Symmachiella macrocystis: one gene and its partner. The protein of the gene in region 1 binds, or shares a complex with, the protein of each later gene. Links are inferred from orthologs where the notes say so. Each region holds a gene or a part of one and is shown on either strand. Other genes may lie near its edges.

Evidence for each region.
Region 2: the proteins of dnaG (region 1) and dnaB are in contact, whole or in part, in a crystal structure (PDB 2R6A), measured with the Geobacillus stearothermophilus proteins. The link is inferred for Symmachiella macrocystis from one-to-one orthologs. Residues at the interface, in WP_049624496.1 of Geobacillus stearothermophilus: Lys456, Leu457, Leu458, Pro459, Ala460, Asn463, Ala464, Leu467, Leu535, Leu536, Ile537, Ala538, Gln544, Glu545, Asp548, Tyr549, His552; in WP_033016901.1 of Geobacillus stearothermophilus: Ser13, Glu15, Ala16, Gln18, Glu91, Leu92, Asp94, Ala95, Val96, Pro97, Thr98, Ala99, Ala100, Asn101, Tyr104, Tyr105, Ile108.

Annotation. Positions count from the first base shown.
Region 1 is NZ_SJPP01000001.1:1,843,816-1,850,585, reverse strand. What follows is about bases 1,433-4,422. They hold dnaG (DNA primase), read left to right. Parts: upstream 1,433-1,977; coding sequence 1,978-3,867; downstream 3,868-4,422. Other genes in these bases: rpoD (RNA polymerase sigma factor RpoD), read left to right, coding at 3,887-4,422. Outside these bases: CA54_RS07150 (M56 family metallopeptidase), read left to right, coding at 1-1,397; more of rpoD, read left to right, coding at 4,423-5,533; CA54_RS07135 (zinc ribbon domain-containing protein), read left to right, coding at 5,816-6,523; CA54_RS07130 (hypothetical protein), read left to right, coding at 6,747-6,770. UniProt on the Escherichia coli protein: RNA polymerase that catalyzes the synthesis of short RNA molecules used as primers for DNA polymerase during DNA replication.
Region 2 is NZ_SJPP01000001.1:3,542,335-3,548,941, reverse strand. What follows is about bases 1,141-3,967. They hold dnaB (replicative DNA helicase), read left to right. Parts: upstream 1,141-1,738; coding sequence 1,739-3,196; downstream 3,197-3,967. Other genes in these bases: argC (N-acetyl-gamma-glutamyl-phosphate reductase), read left to right, coding at 3,302-3,967; CA54_RS30015 (hypothetical protein), read right to left, coding at 1,359-1,484; CA54_RS13755 (hypothetical protein), read right to left, coding at 1,141-1,316. In the rest of the region: more of CA54_RS13755, read right to left, coding at 21-1,140; more of argC, read left to right, coding at 3,968-4,315; CA54_RS13740 (REP-associated tyrosine transposase), read left to right, coding at 4,507-5,070; rplI (50S ribosomal protein L9), read right to left, coding at 5,332-5,835; ssb (single-stranded DNA-binding protein), read right to left, coding at 5,966-6,481; rpsF (30S ribosomal protein S6), read right to left, coding at 6,549-6,607. UniProt on the Escherichia coli protein: The main replicative DNA helicase, it participates in initiation and elongation during chromosome replication. Travels ahead of the DNA replisome, separating dsDNA into templates for DNA synthesis.

The DNA of each region.
Region 1 (6,770 bases):
TTCTTCTGCCGGCAGAACTGCTAAACCAGCTGACGCCTACTCAGATCGACGGAATTTTTGCGCACGAACTGGCTCACTTGCAGCGTCGCGACCATTGGACGCGGCGGTTGGTGCTCTGTGTGACTGCTCTGTATTGGTGGCATCCGGTGGTCTGGTCGGGTCGGCGGGGCTTGGAGCAAGCGGCCGAGCAGTGTTGCGACGCCGCCGTGGTCGACCGCTTCCCCAACCACAGCCGCGACTATGCCGCGGCGCTATTACAAACGATCGACTTTTTATCAGGCGCTCGCCCGCAGTTGCCAGCGTCGGCAACTACATTCGGGCCAGGCCGTTCACTGAAACGGAGATTTGCAATGATTCTGGACAAAGGAGTGTCCCCACAGTTGTCGTGGAAGATGCGCGGTGTGTTGGCGGCCGTCGGTTTGACGGTGCTAGCGGTCTCGCCGTGGGTGGTGGCGGAGGAAAAAGTAGCTGACCCGCAGAAGCCGAGGGTAGTCGACCGTGAGTCACAGCCATACACCGAGACCCAGTTGCTTACGAAAAACGGTAAAGTAGACGATATTAATGAGAAACGCCTTTACAAGGTCGCTTGCCGCATGCTTGCACAGGACGAAAACGGCAAGGAACACGCCGTTTTTTCACCACAGATTGTTCTTCGCGAGAACGAAGAAGGAACAATCACGGTTGGCGCAGAGCAGCCAGTCCCTGTCCGTGACGCCGATCCCGTGATGGGGCGACAAATCTTGAAGGACCGCGCCCTGCGGCAGGTGAAGGTGCGTCAACTCGACGACGAATTCGTTGCGTTCATTGCGCGCATTGACGACTCGCCCGAAATGAACAAGGGGCTCTTTCCTGATGATGACGGAGTGGTCACTCGGGAATTCACCCACATTTATACGAAGTCACTCAACGTTGTGGAGAAGGTCCAGCTCGGAAGGACATTTTCAGTTCCCTTTTACGACAAGGACGACAACAAAAAGGCTAAGCGGCGGATCGAGTTTGTCATCACGCGTCTTGAACCGCCCAAACCCAAATTGCCCGACGAAGCCACGTTGCTCTTTCCCACTGCGGTTAACAATCCCCCGACGGTTGAGGAGGTTCTTACGGAGGTGAGCAAGCAACTCAAGGACCGGGGTGATGTTCCACCGTTCGCAGCGTCGGCGGTGGTCAAAAATTTGCGTGTCGTGATAGAACCATCTGGCCCCTCGGTCGGTCCGGTGAAATTTTATCCTTTGGTTGGCCACGCTCAAATGCACAAGCAAAGGTACAAGTGCACAGCGTACTTCGATTTGCAACGCCAATCCGACTGGCCGATTCGATTTATGAGTCGTAATAAAACTAGCGAAGTCGTATATATTGACCACGACCATCTGGTTCGCGTTACTAAACAGCCAAAATGACGCATCCCTGCGACGGCAAAGCCGTCGGTTTAGGAGTGGTCTCGATCAGCAAAAAATCAACGGTCCGTGCCCTGAATTGGGGTTGCGGGCTGTTTTTTGTGGCTTATGATTTCGGTCGCGCTCTCAGGTCGGCTCGTATGCGAAATTCGCGTTTGAGTCGGCCCCTATCCGGGAAATTGCCGGGGATTTATGTGATCCCCGAGAGAGCTAACGATAGAGAGGCCGATCTCGTTCGGAACGGATCAGGCAGTTCGGGTAAACAGGCTGGATCGACTGGAATTCACCGGTTGGTGAAACAAATCCCGTTGTGCCCGGCTTGTGATTTGGAGAATTTCATCAAGGCTTTGACAGTTAAAGAGTTGCGCCTCCGCCAAACATCGTAACTGGGTCACGATTTTCTTGACGATCGCCATCCAGCAGGTAGACTTCTCTCAGACGGGAGACACGTCTCAACAGCTTCGCGGAGGCGAAAACACGGACGGGCCATCTGCAGCGTCGAATCCTTGGATTTGACACGAAGAATTATCACTGTTTTCATTCGTCCCAGCCGCATAATACGTCGCTACCGCAGGAGTCGTTGGTGCCCCGCCAGTCTTCCGAAGAATTCAAAGAACTGGTCCGTTCCAGAACGGACATCGTCAGCCTGATCGGCGAAGGCGTTTCGCTCGAGTCGCGGCGCGGCGGACATGAGTTCGTGGGGCTGTGTCCTTTTCATGATGATCGTAATCCTTCGCTGCGCGTCTATCCTGAGCGGCAATCGTTTAAGTGTTGGTCCTGTAATACGGGCGGCGATTGCTTTGAATTTGTGATGCAAAGCGAACGGGTCGAATTTCGCGAAGCGATTGAACTGTTGGCCACCCGGGCCAACATCGAAATGCCTCGCACCTATCAACGCGGCAGCCAGAATCAAGACGGAACCAGTAAGAGTCAATTGTTCGAAGTGGTTGCTTGGGCTGAGCAGCAATTTCATGAATGTCTATTGGAAAGCCCGCAGGCGGCTAAGGCGCGGGATTATTTGAATTCGCGCGGTTTCACTGCCGATGTCATCGACGCTTATCACTTGGGTTATCATCCCAACGATTGGGAGTGGTTGATTCAGCGAGCACGGGGCAAGTTTGGCTTAGATGTTTTGACCGCTGCCAAACTGGCTGCCCAGCGGGATGGGGGACGCGGTTATTATGATTATTTCGTAGATCGGGTGATGTTTCCGATTCGCGACATGCAACGCCGCCCTGTTGCATTTGGAGGACGTATTCTTCCGGGAGAGACGCGTGAAAATGCCCCGAAATATTTTAATAGTTTAGAGAGCATCATCTTCACTAAAAGCCGTCTGCTCTACGGTTTCGATCATGCTCGCGACGCAATTAGCAAGACCGACACGGTGGTTGTCGTGGAAGGGTACACGGATTGCATTACCACACATCAGCACGGCCAGATGAACGTTGTCGGCACATTGGGAACTGCCCTCACCGAAACACATGTGACGAACCTGAAGCGTTTTGCCCGTAAGGTAGTCTTGGTCTACGACGGTGACGATGCCGGCCAAAACGCGGCGGAACGTGCCTTGACCAAGTTTTTGGCACAAGAGGTGGATCTAAGAATCATGACATTGCCCGCCGGCATGGATCCGGCGGACTTTTTGGCCACTCATGGAGCGGCCGCTTTTACGAAAGACGTCGAACAAGCCCCGGAGGCTTGGCAGCATAAATTCAGAAGAGCAGTGGCTCGTTATGGCGTAGACTCAATCGACGCCAAAGATCGCGTACTAGACGAAATGCTGGAGGTCCTGGCGACTGTGCCGCACACCGGCGGTGCTGATGCAGGAAAATGGCGGAATCGAGAGGATTTGATTTTAGGGTCGCTGGTCCAACGGTTGGGACTGAAGGAACATGCGGTCAGACAACGTCTGAGCGATATTCGCCGACGGGCCGCTGACCGGCAACGAAACCGTGACGGTGCGGACGCTATACGGCACGACGGACCAGCGCACGATACAGTTTCACTGCCACGGAAATCACTATCGCGCCGTGACGTATACTTGGAACATGAACTATTGCAGATCGTCATGGCCCATCCCTCGGTGGTCGGACGATTGCGGGACGACTTTGATTGCGAGGAATTACAGGACCCGCAATTACGAAAACTTTTGGCCTGTTGTTATGGACTTATGGATGCGGGAGAGGAACTGACCTTTCACCGCGTGATGGCTGAGTTGGAGGACTCCGCCTTGAAAGGAATCGCTGTCTCATTGGATGAGGAAGCCCGCCGAAAAGGAATCGGCGCGGATCTGCTGGAACAAACTTTGGCCTGCCTACGCGAGCGTCACACGACCGACGCGGTGGAGATGTCCGGCCAATTGCGCGAGCAGGTCCAACAGTCGGGTGGCGGACTAAATGATGAAACAGCGGCGATGTTACGCCGGCTTTCTGAATACAACAAGAAACGCGCAGTCAAGAACAAGTTGGCTTGAATATCGCGGAGGACTCTCTGTGCACAGACTCGATGAAAACCTAAAAGTTTTGGTGGAACAAGGGAAGCAGCAAGGTTATTTGACCTTCTCACAGGTCAATGACTACCTTCCCGACGAAGCCGTGAATCCCGAAAAGCTCGACAACTTGTTGATGTCTTTAGAGGAGATCGGGCTGGACATCATCAACGACGAGCAACCGGCGGTCGGCAATCCGAAGAAGAAGCGCGCTCGGGCCACGCGTGGCAAAAAGTCGGATGAAGAACAATCGCGGCGGATCGACGATCCGGTACGGATGTATCTGACGCAAATGGGCGAAATCCCGCTGCTCACGCGACCCGAGGAAATCGCGCTGGCCAAAAAAATTGAGGTCACCCGCCGTCGTTTTCGTCGGCAATTGCTGGAAAGCGATTATGCGCTGAAGACCTCGCTCGATATTTTGACGAAGGTCCACCAAGGGCAGTTGCCCTTTGACCGCACGATTAAAGTCTCGGTCACCGAAGGCTTGGAGAAGACGCAGATCCTCGGTCGCATGCCGTACAATCTCGCCACGCTTGAAGAATTGCGGCGGAAAACCATCGAGGATTTTGCGATTGCCACCGATGAATCGGCGTCGCAGAAAGTTCGCCGTGAGGCGGATGAACGACTGAAGATCCGACGGCGCAAAATGGCGACGCTGATCGAGGAGTTGAGTTTGCGGACGCAGCGGTTGCAACCGTCGCTGAAGCGGCTGGAACAAATCTGCCGGCGGATGATCGACATCGAAAAGCAGATTTACAGCATCCGCAACCTCAAGACGGCCAAAGACGAACGGGCTAACCTGCAGAAAGAGTTGCAGGATCTGATGAACATGACTTTGGAGACGCCGCGGAGTCTGCGGAAGCGGATGCGGAATATTCAAGAGCGGTTCGGCGCGTACGAATTGGCCATGCGGCAATTGTCGGGCGGGAACTTGCGGTTGGTGGTTTCGATCGCCAAGAAATACCGCAACCGCGGCTTGAGCTTCTTGGATTTGATCCAAGAAGGAAATACCGGCTTGATGCGGGCGGTCGATAAATATGAATATCGCCGTGGTTACAAGTTTTCGACGTACGCCACATGGTGGATTCGCCAGGCGATCACCCGCGCCATTGCCGATCAAGCCCGTACGATTCGGATTCCGGTGCATATGATCGAGACGATGTCCAAACTCCGCAAAGTCAGCAAGACGTTATTGCAGGAGAACGGCCGCGAACCGACGATTGAGGAAACGGCTGAAGCAGCTGAAATCAGCCTGGAAGAGACGCGTCGTGTCCTGAAAATCTCGCGGCACCCGATCAGTCTGGATCGACCGGTTGGCGAAAGCGAAGATAGCTATTTCGGCGATTTCATCGAGGACGACGCTGTTGATAATCCGGTCAACGCTGCGACGCAGGAGATGTTGAAGGATAAGATCGACTATGTGCTACGGACGTTGACCTATCGCGAGCGTGAAATCATCAAATTGCGATACGGTTTAGGCGATGGGTACACCTATACGTTGGAAGAGGTAGGCCGAATCTTCAAGGTCACCCGCGAGCGGGTTCGACAAATCGAAGCCAAGGCGGTTCGCAAACTGCAACATCCGGTGCGTAGTAAACAGTTAAAAGGCTTTTTAGACAGCCTGGCGACGGGAGTCGCTGGGGAATAAACGATTCAGGGCCGGTCATTTTTGACCGGCCTTTTTTTGTGACGTGCTGAACAGGACCAGTTCCGTTATTATGTAATAGAAGTCGTTTCCCGGAGAACCCTCGGCTCCTGTGGGGCGAAACTCTTGTGGGGCGAAACTCCACCGGGGCGAAAAACGATCGACCCGTTTTGCAACAAATTGTTGTGCATTAGCCATCCGTGATTTTTAGCTTTTCAAACAAGCATCACCCGTGGTTCAAATTTCAATCCCAGCCGCGACGTTCAACGTCGGAGACCGATTACGATGGCAGCGACTACCCATAGTTTGAGCGAACTACACCAATTGCATTTGAAGTTCGAAAGCGCACAAAGCCAGTTGGAACGGGGTCCCAAACAGATCCAGGCTCGCCAACGGTTCGTTGAGACCAAAAAAGAAGAAGCTGCGGAGGTGCATGCGAAGTTTCAGAAACTGAAAATGGACGCGGACTCCCGCAGTTTGCAACTGAAGACCAATGAAGCTCGCATTGAGAGCTTGCGCGGCAAACTCAACGCGGCGGCTTCCAACAAAGAATTTAACATCATCAAGGAACAAATCGAGGCGGATGAAGTTGCCAACAGCGTGTTGGAAGACGAAATCCTCGAAGCCTTGGAAAAAGTCGATTCTACCTCAATCGAAGTCGGACAAGCCGAACAGGCGGTCAAGGACTCCGAAGCGGAAACCGCCCGGATCAGCCAGCAAATCAACGAATCCAAAGCGGGTTTAGAAGCGGAAAGCGAACGACTTCAAGCCGCCATCAAAGTTGCTGAAACCAGTATTCCCCCCAAAGTGGGAGAACAATACCGCCGCTTGGTGCAAGCTCACGGCGCAAGTGCGATGGCGGCCGTTACCGATTCGGTCTGCAGCAATTGCTTCGTAGGGGTCACGGCGCAAATGTTGGTCCAACTCAATACCCACCAGGTTATCTTTTGTAAAACTTGCGGCCGGATGCTGTACATCGACGATTCGGCATGATTTTTCCAGCATATTCTCGCAGCATCGCCACATGGGGTGGGTTGGGGGGACGGGGGATTGGGGTGACCGCAACGGTGAATATCGCCTTTCGGAGGATCCGCAATCAGCATAGAATGGCTGTTATAGGAGGGATTCGTGTCGTTGACTCCCCCTGTCGTGCTGCTTCTATCTCAATAGGCTGGTTATGCTGATCGAATCCATACGCCGCTGCTCGCATGGAGCGATGATATGCCTTTTGGCTGTCGCT
Region 2 (6,607 bases), 1.7 Mb from region 1 along the record:
CGAATAGGAATCGTTCGATTTTACTGAGACATGATCGGACGACCTGGCGGCGGATTGCGCGGTTGTTGCCAATCCCATTCGGTCATGTAATCAATATCCAAGTAGGGGGTCTCTACCGGTTTACCCCCTTGTAACTTAGAAATTAGCAACGCGTCCAACGCACCGCTAGTAACCAAGGTCCGCTCAGCGGGCCAGGTCGGTTGGCCAGTATGAAACATTTTCTCCGCCCCCTCCAACAAAAAATTGAAGTGTGCGAACGGACGGGCTTCTTGCGTCCAAAATAATGTCGAGGTGATTTCGTCACTGTCCGCCTCGCGCCACGCAACCGACCACCCTTGCAGCGCGGGATTGAGTTGCAGCACACTCGCCCGCAATCCATCGCGATAGTCGATCACAAAGAGCACCGGGTGCGGAACCAATTCTCGCATGTCTTGGTCGGGAGAAATCGGACGTGCTTTTTGGCGGGACAAGGCGGCGCGAAACAATTCTTGATCATACACGCCCTGCTCACCGGCTTCCCACACCGCATCGTCTTCTAGGCAATAGACCGATTCGATGCCGGTCTCGCCCCCCTGACGGCGTTCGGCCAGGCATTGCACCATTTCCAAGGCGTGAAAACCATACGCGTCGAGTGAACCGTAAGAGACGGCGACGATCTCTTTCAGCTTTGCCCCTCGTTTGGTGTTCGCCGGAGGATACCGCCACAAACCGGGCAATGAAGACCCCGCCATGAAGGGGATCTTGAGCCGCTGCGTCGCATCATAGATCTCTTTGGCGTCGGCCCAATTGTCGGCGACATGCTTGTCATGAAAAATCGGGACTACCCGACCGCTGCTTTCAAAGACTTTGCGAACTTCAGCAAACAGTCGTTTCTTGGGATAGATCGTCTGTCCGGTGTCGGACTTCGGATATTGACCATGCTCAGCGATCAACAAAATGCCATCGACGGCAAGTTCCCCCGTTCCCAGCGTGAGAGCTCCTTCGATTGTCTCGAAAACCGGCACGCCATGTTCTTTGGCCAATCGGCGACTCGTGTCATTTTCGGGGACTTGATCGGTATACAGCGAAACGAGTTGTAGTTTGGGAAACTCGCCTTTTCCATCGAGAGTCTTGGTCTGCATCAACTGGCTGACAATGACGTCGGCATGGGAGTTATGTCGATATTCAGTGACCACAGCAGCGATGCGCGGCAATTTTTGTTTTGCCGGCGAATCAACGGAATCATCTGCACGCACTGGGCCTGGAGATGTGATCCAACCCATCAGCGGAATTGCCAAAACCAGACAGGCAAGAGTTGATCCGAAAACGCGCTGCATTAGACATTTCCCAGGCAAGGTGAGAGTTCATTTGCCTCCATGCTAAGGAATCCGCTCCGCCTTCGCCATCTCGCGGCCCACAACTTCGATTTTTACCCGAACTTCGCCGGACAAACGCTGCTTCGGCAGAAACGGCATACACGACTGCTCAATCGCTGGTTTGGCCATCACAATTCTCCTTCGAAGGCCACCATCGGGCAATGATCGAGTACCAGCCGCTGCACTATCACGCGTCCGGACAACAGGTTGCGACAACGTTATTTGTGGACTTGCTATCGCTCTGTTGACCGGTCATAACAGGACCTCTCCGCCGTGCATTTCCGACAGCTTCCGTGGCAACCTCGGCCGTGCGGCCTCAGTAGTCAACAACGTGCTAAATGCATTAATGCAAAGTGCTTTTGGCAATTCAGGGAGGATATTTCATGGCAACTGTCACGCCAAAAACCAACGAAGCCGATCGCCTGCCCCCGCAGGATATTGAGGCGGAAAAAAGCTTGTTGGGTAGTATGTTACTGGTCAACGACGTGATCGACGAAGTCGTCGAGTTGGTGACGCCCGATCACTTTTACGTAAAAGCCCACATGCAGATTTGCGATGCGATCTATCGCATGCACGAATCGGGCAATCGCGGGATCGACGTCGTCACAGTCGCCGAACATCTGCAACGGACCGACCAGCTCGACGAGGTCGGCGGTGTCGGACATCTGAGCGAAATCCTCAACACCGTCCCGCACGCAGCCCACGCAAAATACTACGCACAAATTGTCCGCGACAAAGGCATCTTGCGGAACCTGATTTACGCCTGCACCGATATTCTCAGTGAAAGCTACGACAGTTCTCAGGATACGGTCGACATCCTCACCAAGGCGGAACAGACGATTTTTCAAATCGTCGAACAGCAGGAAAACACCGACAACATGGTGCTCAAGGATATTCTGATGGATGCGTTCGACCGCATTCAACAGAGGCGGGAAAAAGAGGGGAGCATCAGCGGCCTGAGCACTGGCTTTTCGGATCTCGATAACCAAACAAACGGATTCCAACCCTCGGAATTGGTGATTCTCGCTGCACGGCCCAGTATGGGAAAAACCGCGTTTGTGGTGAACATCGCCGAAGCTGTCGCCCGCCAAGCTCGTGATCGCTTGCGCGACGAATATGTAAAACGCGGCGAAGAGTTACCCTACGGTACAATCCCTGAAGGGGGCGTGCTGATTTTTAGCCTGGAACAGTCTAATCTAGAATTGGCCGAACGGCTTTTATGCATCACCGCCAAGCTGGACGGGCACAAAATGCGCAAAGGCGACCTCGACGATGGCGAATACGATCGCGTGATGGAAGCCTCGTCGGAGTTGGGCGGCATGCCGATGTACATCGACGACAAACCGGGTCGCAATATGTCGGAAATCGGCGCCATCGCCCGTCGCCTCAAACGCAAGCAGAATATCAGCTTAATCATTATCGATTATCTGCAATTGATCGAACCGGAAGACAAACGCGCGCCGCGGGAACAACAGATTTCACTGATTACACGGCGGCTGAAATTCCTGGCTAAAGAAATTCATGTCCCCGTCATCGCCTTGGCACAGCTCAACCGTGGCGTCGAATTGCGAGAGGATAAGCGGCCTCGCTTGGCGGACTTGCGGGAAAGTGGAGCGATCGAACAAGATGCCGACATTGTCATGTTCTTGCATCGTCCGGACGCCTACGACCCCGAGGATTCGCCCGGCAAAGCGGAAGTCGTTGTGGCCAAACACCGTAGTGGTCCCACCGGAATCGTGGACCTGACCTGGCAAAAAGAGTCGATGCGATTCGTCGATTACAGCCATATGGCCGAACCGGACGGCGGGTATTTCGGTGACGACGATATGGGCGGGTTTTAACACAGCGCTGAACCCTTGTTCGCTAACGGGTGTCCCGTAAAATATACGGATTCGTCCCCCTGCGCTTTCATTCTGCAAGTCATTGATTTTTTGGGAAGTTCCCTCATGGTAAAAGTCGCCATTCTCGGTGCGACGGGTTACGCCGCCCTGGAGTTGATCAAAATCCTACTTGCTCACCCCGAAGTGGAGATCACCGCCCTCACCACACGGCAGGAGGGAAGTCCGCACGTCCAAACCATTCACCCCAGTTTGCACGGCCGGTTGGACCTGACTTGCGACAATCTGACGACGGATGAAATCTGCGAAAAAGCCGACGTCGTTTTTTGTGCACTGCCCCATAAGGCGAGCATGGAGGTCATTCCGCAATTGCTGGCTGGTGGCTGCAAGGTGGTCGACCTCAGCGCCGATTATCGCCTGAATGATCCAGGCGTTTATGAACAATGGTACGGCGAGGTCCATACCGATCCCACGCGACTGGGAAACACGGTGTACGGTTTGCCCGAGATTTGGAGCGACCGCATTCCCGGATCAGAATTAGTCGCCAATCCGGGCTGTTATACGAGCACGTCGATACTCGGACTCGCGCCGCTGATCGCCGGGGGGCACATCGAACCGACGGGTATTTTCATCGATGCGAAGAGCGGTATTTCCGGAGCAGGTCGTGGACCAAAATTGACGACCTTGTACCCCGAATGCAATGAAAGCGTCGCCGCCTACTCCGTGGGTCGCCACCGCCACACGCCGGAGATTAACCAGATTCTCAGTGAAGTCGGCGGTTGCAAGGTCGACGTGGTCTTCACCCCGCACCTGATGCCCATGGACCGCGGTATCTTGTGCTCGATCTATACGAAACTCAAAAGCGCGATCACCGAAGATGAATTGCTGGACGTGATGCGGAAGTATTACAGCGACAAACCGTTCGTCCGCATCGTCGAACATCTGCCGGCCACAAAAGACGTCACCGGCAGCAATTTCTGCGACATCACCGTCCGCCGCGTTGGGGACAACGCAATCATCTTCAGCTGCACCGACAATCTGATCAAAGGAGCAGCGGGCGTAGCGGTGCAGAATTTCAATTTGGTGTGCGGATTTGAGGAGACGCTGGGGTTGTTGCCGTGACGTGGGAGCGCATTTAGCCGTAGGGCCGGTTTTACCGGCCGGAACTATTCAAAACGTTGCCGCAATAACACGATGTACGATTAACGTCTATTCATATCCGGTTTCGTCCGGCACAGCCGGACCTACGCGATTTAGCAGTCACATGTTAAATGCGCACAGCCGGAAATTCTGGTTGGAGGTCAGGCCGCATCATGCCCAACTGGCGTCGCGCTCACGTCCCTGGAGGAACGTTTTTCTTTACACTCGTAACGGAATATCGCGCTCCATTATTCCGTTCACAAAATGCTAGAGTGATGTTTGGCGATTGTATTCGTCGGTGCTGCCAGTCGTGGCCGTTTGAAGTGAATGCGATCGTCTTACTACCCGATCATTTACACGCGATCTGGACTTTGCCAACCGGTGATAGCAATTACCCGAAGCGCTGGGCATGGATCAAAAAGGAATTCACGAAGAATTGGCTTTCTGTTGACGGGCGGGAACAGACTACTTCGGCGGGGAAAAAACGGGATGGGAGACGCGGTATTTGGCAAACCAAGTTTTGGGAGCACACGATTGAATCAGAAGATGATTTCCAGAGCCATTTCGACTATATCCACTTCAATCCTGTAAAGCATGGATTGGTAGAGTGCCCAAGCGAATGGCCATGGTCAAGCTTTCATCGCTGGGTGCGTCGTGGAGTCTATCCCGTAAATTGGGCATGCGAGACATCAAACCAGCCCAGATTTCATAGCATTGACGCAACCGTTGGTGAGTAAGGCCAGCTAGAACTGGGAACGGACCCACGTCCTCCGCAGGGCCGGTTCTACCGGCCGGAACTAATCAAAAAGCCACCGCAACATCACGTTGTACGATTGATATAAATTCGCACCCGGATTCGTCCGGCACAGCCGGACCTACGGGGTTTGGTGGTTAATGCATTCTGCTTGTTATCTCGAGCCGCGCAAACAAAATCCCCGCCAGCCAAAACGGCTACGGGGATTTCGATTGTGCCTGTGAATTCAGGAAGCCGCGACGTCTCAAGTCGATGACGTCGGGACGACCCACACCTTGACGTCGGTTTCGACATCGGTGTGCAGGTGGATTTTCACCGTGTACATGCCGATTTCTTTGAGCGGGCCTTCGAGGCGGACCTGTTCGGGGGAGATATCGTATTTGGCCGCTTTGAGGGCTTTGCTGATTTCCGGAGCGGTGATCGATCCGTACAGATGCCCTTCGGGATTGGCGTTGGCTTCGAGCGTCACGCTGTATTCGCTGAGCTGTTCGGCCAAGTTGCGGATCGACTTGATGCGATCTTTTTGCAGTTCGGCTAATCGAATGCGGTGACGTTCGACCATCCGCTTGTTTTCGTCGGTGGCGATCGTGGCCAGTCCCTGCGGAACCAGATAGTTGCGAGCGTAACCTGACTTGACGCGTACGATTTCCCCCTGCTTTCCGAGTGCAGGTACATCCTCGGCCAACAGCAGTTCGGCATTCCCTTTGGGCACGCCCGAACGCATGGCATGGAGACGTTTTTTGGACATAGTGTCAATTTCCCGTATGGTAATCTTCAAAAATTTGTGGATTGTCTGTTGTGTCGATGTGGCACTGCGTCTCAATCGCCGCGGGCCGTGTCACTGAGTGACGATTTGTCTGGCTGGGATCAATTCGGCCCTAGAACGGCACCTCATCGTCCGGAACGTTGCCACCACCACCGGAGGGAGGACCAAAGTCGTCGCCTTGTGGTGGAGCCTGTGAACCGGGATCACCGCCGCCGTAACCGGATTGGCTGCTGCTCCCGCTGTAGCCTCCGCCGCCGCCGCTACGACCGCCACCCCCCCCGCCGCCATCGCCACGGGAACCGAGCATTTGCATCCGTTCACAAACAACGCGCAGCTTGCTGCGGCGTTGCCCGGATTGTTTGTCTTCCCAGGAATCGAGTTGCAATCGCCCCTCGATGAGGACGGGACGGCCTTTAGAGAGGTATTCGCCAGCCACTTCCGCCTCACGTCCCCAAAGGGTCACGTCGACAAACGTGGTTTCTTCTTTACGCGAGTTGGATTGCTTGTCGAACCAGGTACGGTTGACCGCCAACCCAAGCTCAGAGACCGCTGTCCCCGAGGGGATATAGCGGACTTCTGGGTCACGGGTCAAGTTCCCGATCAGGATGACTCGGTTATAACTCGCCATGAGACGGTTTTCCCATTTTTATTGGTCATGCGAGGTCGATGCGTCCTAGACCTCGGCAATCGCAAGATCAAGCAGTTGTGACTTCCTCGGACGCTTCGCCTGTGGCTTCCTTAGAGGCCGATTCCT